2 regions of the Streptomyces sp. NPDC001728 genome follow, and region 2 is predicted to be linked to the other one. Evidence: predicted binding sites of a transcription regulator. Region 2 holds the regulator's gene; the other holds the start of a gene.

Region 1 (4,412 bases), on a different contig from region 2:
GCAGTCCGCCGACGGGAAGACCGGCTGGCGGAAGATCGCCAGTGCGCAGGCGTACGCCGCCTACTGGTCGACGTTCGCGCTCGCCGCGAACAGCGGCGGCGGCTACTTCCGCGTCCGGCACCTGACCAGCGACGCCTACGCGGAGTCCAGCAGCCGGGTGTTCCGGCTGGTCCGGACCCCGGTCCGGGTCGTCGGCATGAACGCCGGGCCCGAGCCGGTCCGCAAGGGCGCGAACGTCTACACGACGGGCACGCTCCAGCACTACACGAACGGCGTGTGGCGGGCGTTCGGGAACGCACCCGTGGCCCTGCAGTTCCAGGCGAAGGGTTCGACGACCTGGCGTCAGGTCGCCACCGGCCGCTCGGCTGCCAACGGCTGGGTCTCGCTGAAGGCGAAGGCCTCCGCCGACGGCAGCTGGCGCATCCGGTACTGGGGCGACTCCACGCACTTCCACTCGGCGGCCCCGTGGGCCGACTTCGTCGACGTGCGCTGATCCGTTCCCCGTACGGCCCGGCTCCGTACAACGCCCGAGGGCGGCACCCCCAGCAGGGGGTGCCGCCCTCGGTCCGTTCTTCTTCGCTTCCGCTCGCGCGTTCAGCGATGAACCACCGATCCCGGAGGATCAGAAGTCCATGTCACCGCCCGGCATGCCGCCGCCGGCCGGCGCGGACGCCTTCTCCGGCTTGTCGGCGATGACGGCCTCGGTGGTGAGGAACAGCGCGGCGATCGACGCGGCGTTCTGCAGCGCGGAGCGCGTGACCTTCGCCGGGTCGATGATGCCCTCGGCGATGAGGTCGACGTACTCGTTGGTCGCGGCGTTCAGGCCGTGGCCGACGGGCAGGTTGCGGACCTTCTCCGCCACGACGCCGCCCTCAAGGCCGGCGTTGACCGCGATCTGCTTCAGCGGGGCCTCAAGGGCCAGCTTCACGATGTTCGCGCCCGTGGCCTCGTCGCCCGTGAGGTCGGCCTCGAGCTTCTCGAAGACCGAGGAGGCCTGGAGCAGAGCCACGCCGCCACCGGCGACGATGCCCTCCTCGACGGCCGCCTTCGCGTTGCGAACGGCGTCCTCGATGCGGTGCTTGCGCTCCTTGAGCTCGACCTCGGTCGCGGCACCGGCCTTGATGACCGCAACACCGCCGGCGAGCTTCGCCAGGCGCTCCTGCAGCTTCTCGCGGTCGTAGTCCGAGTCGCTGTTCTCGATCTCGGCGCGGATCTGGTTCACGCGACCGGCGACCTGCTCGCTGTCACCGGCACCGTCGACGATGGTGGTCTCGTCCTTGGTGATGACGACCTTGCGGGCGCGGCCCAGCAGGTCGAGGCCCGCGTTCTCCAGCTTCAGGCCGACCTCCTCGGAGATGACCGTGCCGCCGGTGAGGATGGCGATGTCGTTCAGCATCGCCTTGCGGCGGTCGCCGAAGCCCGGGGCCTTGACCGCGACGGACTTGAAGGTGCCGCGGATCTTGTTGACGACCAGGGTCGACAGGGCCTCGCCCTCGACGTCCTCGGCGATGATCAGCAGGGGCTTGCCCGACTGCATGACCTTCTCCAGGAGCGGGAGGAGGTCCTTCACCGAGGAGATCTTGGAGTTGACGATGAGGAGGTACGGGTCGTCGAGCGACGACTCCATGCGCTCCATGTCGGTGGCGAAGTACGCCGAGATGTAGCCCTTGTCGAAGCGCATGCCCTCGGTGAGCTCAAGCTCCAGACCGAAGGTCTGGGACTCCTCGACGGTGATGACGCCTTCCTTGCCGACCTTGTCCATCGCCTCGGCGATGAGCTCGCCGATCTGGGTGTCGGCGGCGGAGATGGAGGCCGTCGAAGCGATCTGCTCCTTGGTCTCGACATCCTTCGCCTGCTCGAGCAGGGCGCCCGAGACGGCCTCGACGGCCTTCTCGATACCGCGCTTGAGGGCCATCGGGTTGGCACCCGCGGCAACGTTGCGGAGGCCCTCGCGGACGAGCGCCTGAGCGAGAACGGTGGCGGTGGTCGTACCGTCGCCGGCGACGTCGTCCGTCTTCTTGGCGACTTCCTTGACCAGCTCGGCGCCGATCTTCTCGTACGGGTCCTCGAGCTCGATCTCCTTGGCGATGGAGACACCATCGTTGGTGATCGTGGGGGCGCCCCACTTCTTCTCGAGGACGACGTTGCGGCCCTTCGGGCCGAGGGTGACCTTGACGGCGTCAGCGAGCTGGTTCATGCCGCGCTCGAGACCGCGCCGGGCCTCCTCGTCGAACGCGATGATCTTGGCCATGTGAAGTGGTCCTCCCGGACATGGGGTGGATAACGCTCCAGGACCGCGCCGACGCCCGCGACGGACGGCCTGCGTACCCGGCGGTTCCTTGCCCCACCTGGCCGCGGGCCTCATCTGCCCGATCCTCGTAAGCACTCTCACCTTCCGAGTGCTAACGCCAATGATTAGCACTCGGCATAGGAGAGTGCAAGCGACTCTCGACGATCGGGACGTGCCGGGAGGGGCGTACGGGGGAGTGCGGGAAGGCGCCGCGGGGCCCGTATCCGCCGGTCGCGCGGGCCCTGGTGCGGCCTGTCGTGCGGGAACGCACGAGGGGTCCGCATCCCCTCAGGGATGCGGACCCCTCGACGGCGTTGCGTCGTTGGCCGATCGCGCCGCGCTCAGACGGCGAGCTTGACCATGTCCGCCTGCGGACCCTTCTGACCCTGCGAGATCTCGAACTCGACCCGCTGGCCCTCTTCGAGACTGCGGTAGCCATCCATCTGGATCGCGCTGTAGTGGACGAAAACATCCGCACCACCGTCTACCGCGATGAAGCCGTAGCCCTTCTCCGCGTTGAACCACTTGACGGTGCCCTGAGCCATGCCTAACTCCCCTATTACTGGCCCTTGCGCGGGACCCGCACTTCGCGGACCCGGGTCAGACCCTGCGCCGGAACGCGTCGACCGCCGCTGAATGTATCTGCCCAACTGCCCTCTGCAACAGGTCATTCGAGCGAGAATTCTGGGCGCACCGGAAAGGGGAATTGGGGATAATCCCTGGAGTTACGGGGCAAGTCGGGCCCGGCAAAACGCGCAGAACGTACACAACGCGCAGGTACTTTGGCTGCTTCCTGACGCACAGGGACGCATTCTCATATGCATCCGGCATGAGCAGCGGAGGGGGCTTCCCCAACTCTACCGTGCTCAACCATGCAGAATTGCCCCTTCCGCTTATGGACGCGGAAGGGGCAATTCAAGAAACACAGGACAAGCGATACGGCTCAGCAGCCGCCGGCGACGGCCGGGATGATCGAGACGCCCGCGCCGGTCGGGGTGGCCGTCTCCAGGCCCTGCTCGAAGCGCACGTCGTCGTCGTTCACGTAGACGTTGACGAAGCGGCGCAGCTTGCCCTGGTCGTCCAGGACGCGGGCGGCGATGCCCGTGTGGTTCTTCTCCAGGTCCGCGATGACCTCGGCGAGGGTCGTGCCCTCGGCCTGGACCTCGGACCGGCCGCCCGTGTAGGTGCGGAGGATGGTGGGGATGCGGACGTTCACGGCCATGTCTTCGAAACCTTTCAGTGGGCCAGGAAAGCGGGCCGGCACCCTGCGGGCCGGCTCGGGGCGGACCGGCTCAGAGCGCCAGGCCGGCGTCGCGGAACGCGTCCAGGCTCGGGCGGATGGTGACGGTCGCCTGAGAGGTGTCGGCCACCGCGTCCAGGGTCTTGAGTCCGTCGCCGGTGTTGAGGACGACGGTGGTGAGGTCCGGGTCGATCAGTCCCGCCTCGACGAGCTTCCTGGTGACACCGACGGTCACGCCGCCCGCGGTCTCCGCGAAGATGCCCTCGGTCCGGGCGAGCAGCCGGATCGCGTCCACGACCTGCTCGTCGTTCACGTCCTCCACGGCGCCGCCGGTCCGGCGGGCGATGTCGAGGACGTACGGGCCGTCGGCCGGGTTGCCGATCGCGAGCGACTTGGCGATCGTGTTCGGCTTCTGGGGCCGTACGACGTCGTGGCCGGCCTTGAAGGCCACCGACACCGGGGAGCAGCCCTCGGCCTGGGCGCCGAAGATCTTGTACGGCTTGTCCTCGACGAGGCCCAGCTTGATGAGCTCCTGAAGACCCTTGTCGATCTTCGTGAGTTGGGATCCCGAGGCGATCGGGATGACCAGCTGGTCGGGGATGACCCAGCCGAGCTGCTCGCAGATCTCGTACGCCAGCGTCTTGGAGCCCTCGCCGTAGTACGGGCGGAGGTTGACGTTGACGAAGCCCCAGCCCTCGCCGAGCGGGTCGCCGATGAGCTCCGAGCAGAAGCGGTTGACGTCGTCGTAGTTGCCCTCGATGGCGACCAGGTCACCGCCGTAGACACCGGCCATGACGACCTTGCCCTGCTCCAGGTCGTGCGGGATGAACACGCAGGAGCGGAAGCCGGCGCGGGCGGCGGCGGCACCGACGGCGCCGGCCA
Region 2 (4,412 bases):
TGGGGGCCTGCACGATCGGAAACCGAGAGAGACCGTTCAGTGCGCTGGTGGACATATGGGCATCGTGTCATGACCCCGCTTCGGGGCCGAATCCGTATGCCGCTCGTCCGTCAGGTGCGGGGCCGGCGGGCCCCGGAGCCACAGGCGCGCCGGGTACGGGAAGGGGGCGGCCCGCGTGATCACGGCACCGCCCCTTCGTCCGTACGGGCCTACCGCCCGTTGAACGCGTCCTTCAGGCGCGAGAGCGCCTACCGCCCGTTGAACGCGTCCTTCAGGCGCGAGAACAAGCCCTGCTGCCCGGGCTGGAACTGGCCGGTGGGCCGCTCCTCACCGCGCAGTTGGGCCAGTTCGCGCAGGAGGCGCTCCTGCTCCGCGTCCAGCTTGCCCGGCGTCTGCACCTCGACGTGCACGATCAGGTCACCCCGGCCGTTGCCCCGCAGATGGGTGACGCCCCGGCCGTGCAGCGGGATCGACTGACCGGACTGGGTGCCCGGACGGACGTCGATCTCCTCAAGGCCGTCGAGGGTCTGCAGCTGCACCTTGGTGCCGAGCGCCGCCGCCGTCATCGGGAGGGTGACCGTGCAGTGCAGGTCGTCGCCGCGCCGCTGGAAGGTCTCGTGCGGCGTCTCGTGGATCTCGACGTACAGGTCGCCGGCGGGGCCGCCGCCGGGGCCGACCTCGCCCTCTCCCGCGAGCTGGATCCGGGTGCCGTTGTCGACACCGGCCGGGATCTTGACGGTGAGGGTGCGGCGGGAGCGGACCCGGCCGTCGCCCGCGCACTCGGGGCACGGGGTCGGGACGACGGTGCCGAAGCCCTGGCACTGCGGGCAGGGCCGCGAGGTCATGACCTGGCCCAGGAAGGACCGGGTGACCTGGGAGACCTCGCCACGACCGCGGCACATGTCACAGGTCTGCGCGGAGGTGCCGGGTGCGGCGCCCTCGCCCGAGCAGGTCGTACAGACGACCGCCGTGTCGACCTGGATGTCCTTGGTGGTGCCGAAGGCCGCCTCGTTGAGGTCGATCTCCAGACGGATCATGGCGTCCTGGCCGCGGCGGGTCCGCGAGCGCGGTCCGCGCTGCGAGGCCGTGCCGAAGAAGGCGTCCATGATGTCGGAGAAGTTGCCGAAGCCGCCGGCCCCGAAGCCGCCCGCGCCGCCTCCGCCGGAGGCCGAGAGGGGGTCGCCGCCCAGGTCGTAGACCTGCTTCTTCTGCGGGTCCGAGAGGACCTCGTAGGCGGCGTTGATCTCCTTGAAGCGTTCCTGCGTCTTCGGATCGGGATTGACGTCCGGGTGCAGCTCGCGGGCGAGCCTCCGGAACGCCTTCTTGATCTCGTCCTGGGAAGCGTCGCGGCGCACGCCGAGTACGGCGTAGTAGTCCGTGGCCACTTACGACTCCGCCAGGATCTGTCCGACGTAACGTGCCACTGCGCGTACCGCTCCCATCGTTCCGGGGTAGTCCATGCGGGTCGGTCCGACCACGCCGAGTTTGGCGACTGCCTCGCCGCCCGAACCGTAGCCGACCGAGACGACGGACGTGGAGCTCAGCCCCTCGTGGGCGTTCTCGTGCCCGATCCGTACGGTCATGCCCGATTCCTTGGCCTCGCCCAGCAGCTTGAGAAGCACGACCTGCTCCTCCAGAGCTTCCAGGACGGGCCTGATCATCAGGGGAAAGTCGGGGCCGAAGCGGGTGAGATTGGAGGTGCCTCCGATCATCAGCCGCTCCTCGTGCTCCTCGACCAGGGATTCGAGGAGGGTCGCGAGCACGGTCGAGACCGTGGCGCGGTCCTCGAGCTCCTCGAAGGACTCGGGGAGGTCCTGCACCAGCTGCGGCACGTCGGCGAACCGGCGGCCGACGACCCGGCTGTTGAGCCGGGCCCGCAGGTCGGCGAGCGAGGTCTCGCCGAAGGGCGCGGGGCAGTCCACGACCCGCTGCTCGACGCGACCGGTGTCCGTGATCAGCACGAGCATCAGGCGGGCCGGGGCCAGCGAGAGCAGTTCCACGTGCCGGACGGTCGAACGCGTCAGCGAGGGGTACTGGACGACGGCGACCTGACGGGTCAGCTGCGCGAGCAGCCGGACCGTGCGCCCGACGACGTCGTCCAGGTCGACGGCTCCGTCGAGGAAGTTGTGGATGGCCCGCCGCTCGGGCGTCGACAGCGGCTTGACGCCGGCGAGCCGGTCGACGAAGAGCCGGTAGCCCTTGTCGGTCGGGATCCGGCCGGCGCTGGTGTGGGGCTGGGCGATGAACCCCTCCTCCTCCAGCACCGCCATGTCGTTGCGCACGGTGGCGGGTGACACGCCGAGCTTGTGGCGCTCGGTGAGCGCCTTGGAGCCGACGGGCTCCTCCGTCCCGACGTAGTCCTGGACGATGGCGCGCAGGACCTCGAGTCTGCGTTCGCTGAGCATCGTGCGCACCTCCAGCTGTCGTCGTCGTTCCGGTTGCTCCGCTTTTGGCACTCGCCCTGTCCGAGTGCCAGCGATCCCCCGGTCAGTGTACGGCGGCGGGCGTCGCTCCTGGCAAGGAGGCGACGCCCCCACCGGTTAGCGTCGCCCCATGGACGTGGATTGGGAAGCGTACGGATGGGAGCGGCTCGCGGACGGGGTGGGCCGGCGACGGCTGCCCGGCTGGGACGCCACGGTCGGACTGGTCCTGGGCGAGCGGGCGGTGCTGCTGTACGACACGGGCTCCTCGCTCGCGGAGGGCGCCGAGCTGCGGACGCAGATCGCGGGCCTCACGGGCGGCCGGAGAGTGACACACATCGCACTGAGCCACCCCCATTTCGACCATGTCTTCGGCACGGCGGCGTTCGCCGGGGCGGAGGTCTTCGGCGCGGTGGGTTCGGACGAGCTGCTGGGCCGGGTGCGGGACCGGGAGGCGCTGGGCGAGGACGCGGTACGGCAGGGGGTCGGCGAGGCGGCGGCAGCGGAGGCGGTGGACGCCCTGGTGGCCCCGCGGCACACGGTCTCCGGCGAATGGAACCTCGACCTGGGCGGCCGGCAGGTCCTCCTGGCGAACGTCAGCCCCGGCCACACCGGCCACGACCTGGCGCTCCTGGTCCCCGGCGAGCGGGAGGTGGTCTTCTGCGGCGACCTGGTGGAGGAGTCGGGCGAACCGCAGGCGGGGCCGGACTCGGTCCCGTCCCGCTGGCCGGACGCGCTGGACCGGCTGCTGCGCCTCGGCGGCGAGGACGCGGTGTACGTGCCGGGGCACGGGGCGGTGGTGGACGCCACGTTCGTACGGACCCAGCGCGGTGAACTGGCCACGCGCTTCGCGGTGTCGTAGCGTCCACCGAATGCGCAGCTACGACCCGGACCTGACGCCCTCGTGGAAGAAGCCGAAGCCCGTCCCGGAGATCCCGGCCGACCGCGATCTGGTCGTCGAGGAGGTCTCCACGGGCTTCTGCGGGGCGGTGATCCGCTGCGAGGCGGGCACGGTGACCCTGGAGGACCGCTTCGGCAAGCACCGGGTGTTCCCGCTGGAACCGCGCGGCTTCCTCCTGGAGGGCCGGGTGGTGACCCTGGTCCGCCCGTCCTCGTCGGCGCCGGTGCGCCCGTCCCGTACGGCCTCCGGCTCGGTGGCCGTCCCGGCGGCGCGGGCGCGGGTGGCGCGGGCGGGCCGGATCTACGTCGAGGGCCGCCACGACGCGGAGCTCGTCGAGCGGGTCTGGGGCGACGACCTGCGCGTGGAGGGCGTGGTCGTGGAGTACCTGGAGGGCGTCGACGACCTGCCGTCGATCGTCGCGGAGTTCGCCCCGGCGCCGGACGCCCGCCTCGGCGTTCTCGTCGACCACCTCGTCCCGGGCTCGAAGGAGTCGCGGATCGCCGCCCGGGTGACCTCCCCGGACGTGCTCGTCGTCGGCCACCCGTACATCGACGTCTGGGAGGCCGTGAAGCCCTCCTCGCTCGGCATCCCGGCCTGGCCCGCGGTTCCGCGCGGCCAGGACTGGAAGACGGGCGTGTGCCGGGCCCTCGGCTGGCCCTCGGACAACACCGGCGCGGTCTGGCAGGCGATCCTGAAGCGCGTGGAGTCCTACAAGGACCTGGAGCCGGAGCTGCTGGGCCGGGTGGAGGAACTGATCGACTTCGTGACGGCACCGTAGGAGCGCCGTCCCGGGACGGTGCGCCCGGTGTCCCGGGACACCGGGGCCGTGCCGGGACGCACGGGTCCGTGCCAGCGTGGCGGAACGATCACTCGCACCACCACGCTCCTGGAGGAATCCGTGTTCTCCCGCCCCGTGTTCAAGAGAGCGGCGCTGCTGACCTCGTCCGTCGCCCTCGCCGTGGTGAGCCTCGCCGGCACCGCGAGCGCCGTCCCCTCCGCCCCGTACGTCGCGTACGGAGACCAGGGCGACGGGGTGCGGTGCGTGCAGGCGGCCGTGGTCTGGTCCCACACCTCGTCGGCACGGCTGGAGG

What was found. The regulator HrcA, encoded in region 2, represses chaperone genes, less so after heat shock. The targets are predictions, from matches to a motif close to TTNGCACTCNGNNNNNCNGAGTGCNAA.
Region 1: groL (chaperonin GroEL) is a predicted target of HrcA. The motif match lies at 2,416-2,442, and genes of this name have one in related genera.

What each region holds. Positions count from the first base shown of each region.
Region 1 is NZ_JBEOZK010000020.1:23,146-27,557, forward strand. Features, by position in the region: gene ABT154_RS25965 (hypothetical protein) at 1-493, shown strand, start outside; gene groL (chaperonin GroEL) at 623-2,251, opposite strand; gene ABT154_RS25975 (cold-shock protein) at 2,632-2,835, opposite strand; gene ABT154_RS25980 (MoaD/ThiS family protein) at 3,234-3,512, opposite strand; gene thrC (threonine synthase) at 3,583-4,412, opposite strand, start outside.
Region 2 is NZ_JBEOZK010000009.1:277,829-282,240, forward strand. Features, by position in the region: gene ABT154_RS16805 (nitronate monooxygenase) at 1-55, opposite strand, end outside; gene dnaJ (molecular chaperone DnaJ) at 249-1,385, opposite strand; gene hrcA (heat-inducible transcriptional repressor HrcA) at 1,386-2,405, opposite strand; gene ABT154_RS16820 (MBL fold metallo-hydrolase) at 2,554-3,282, shown strand; gene ABT154_RS16825 (DUF3097 domain-containing protein) at 3,293-4,099, shown strand; gene ABT154_RS16830 (peptidoglycan-binding domain-containing protein) at 4,220-4,412, shown strand, end outside.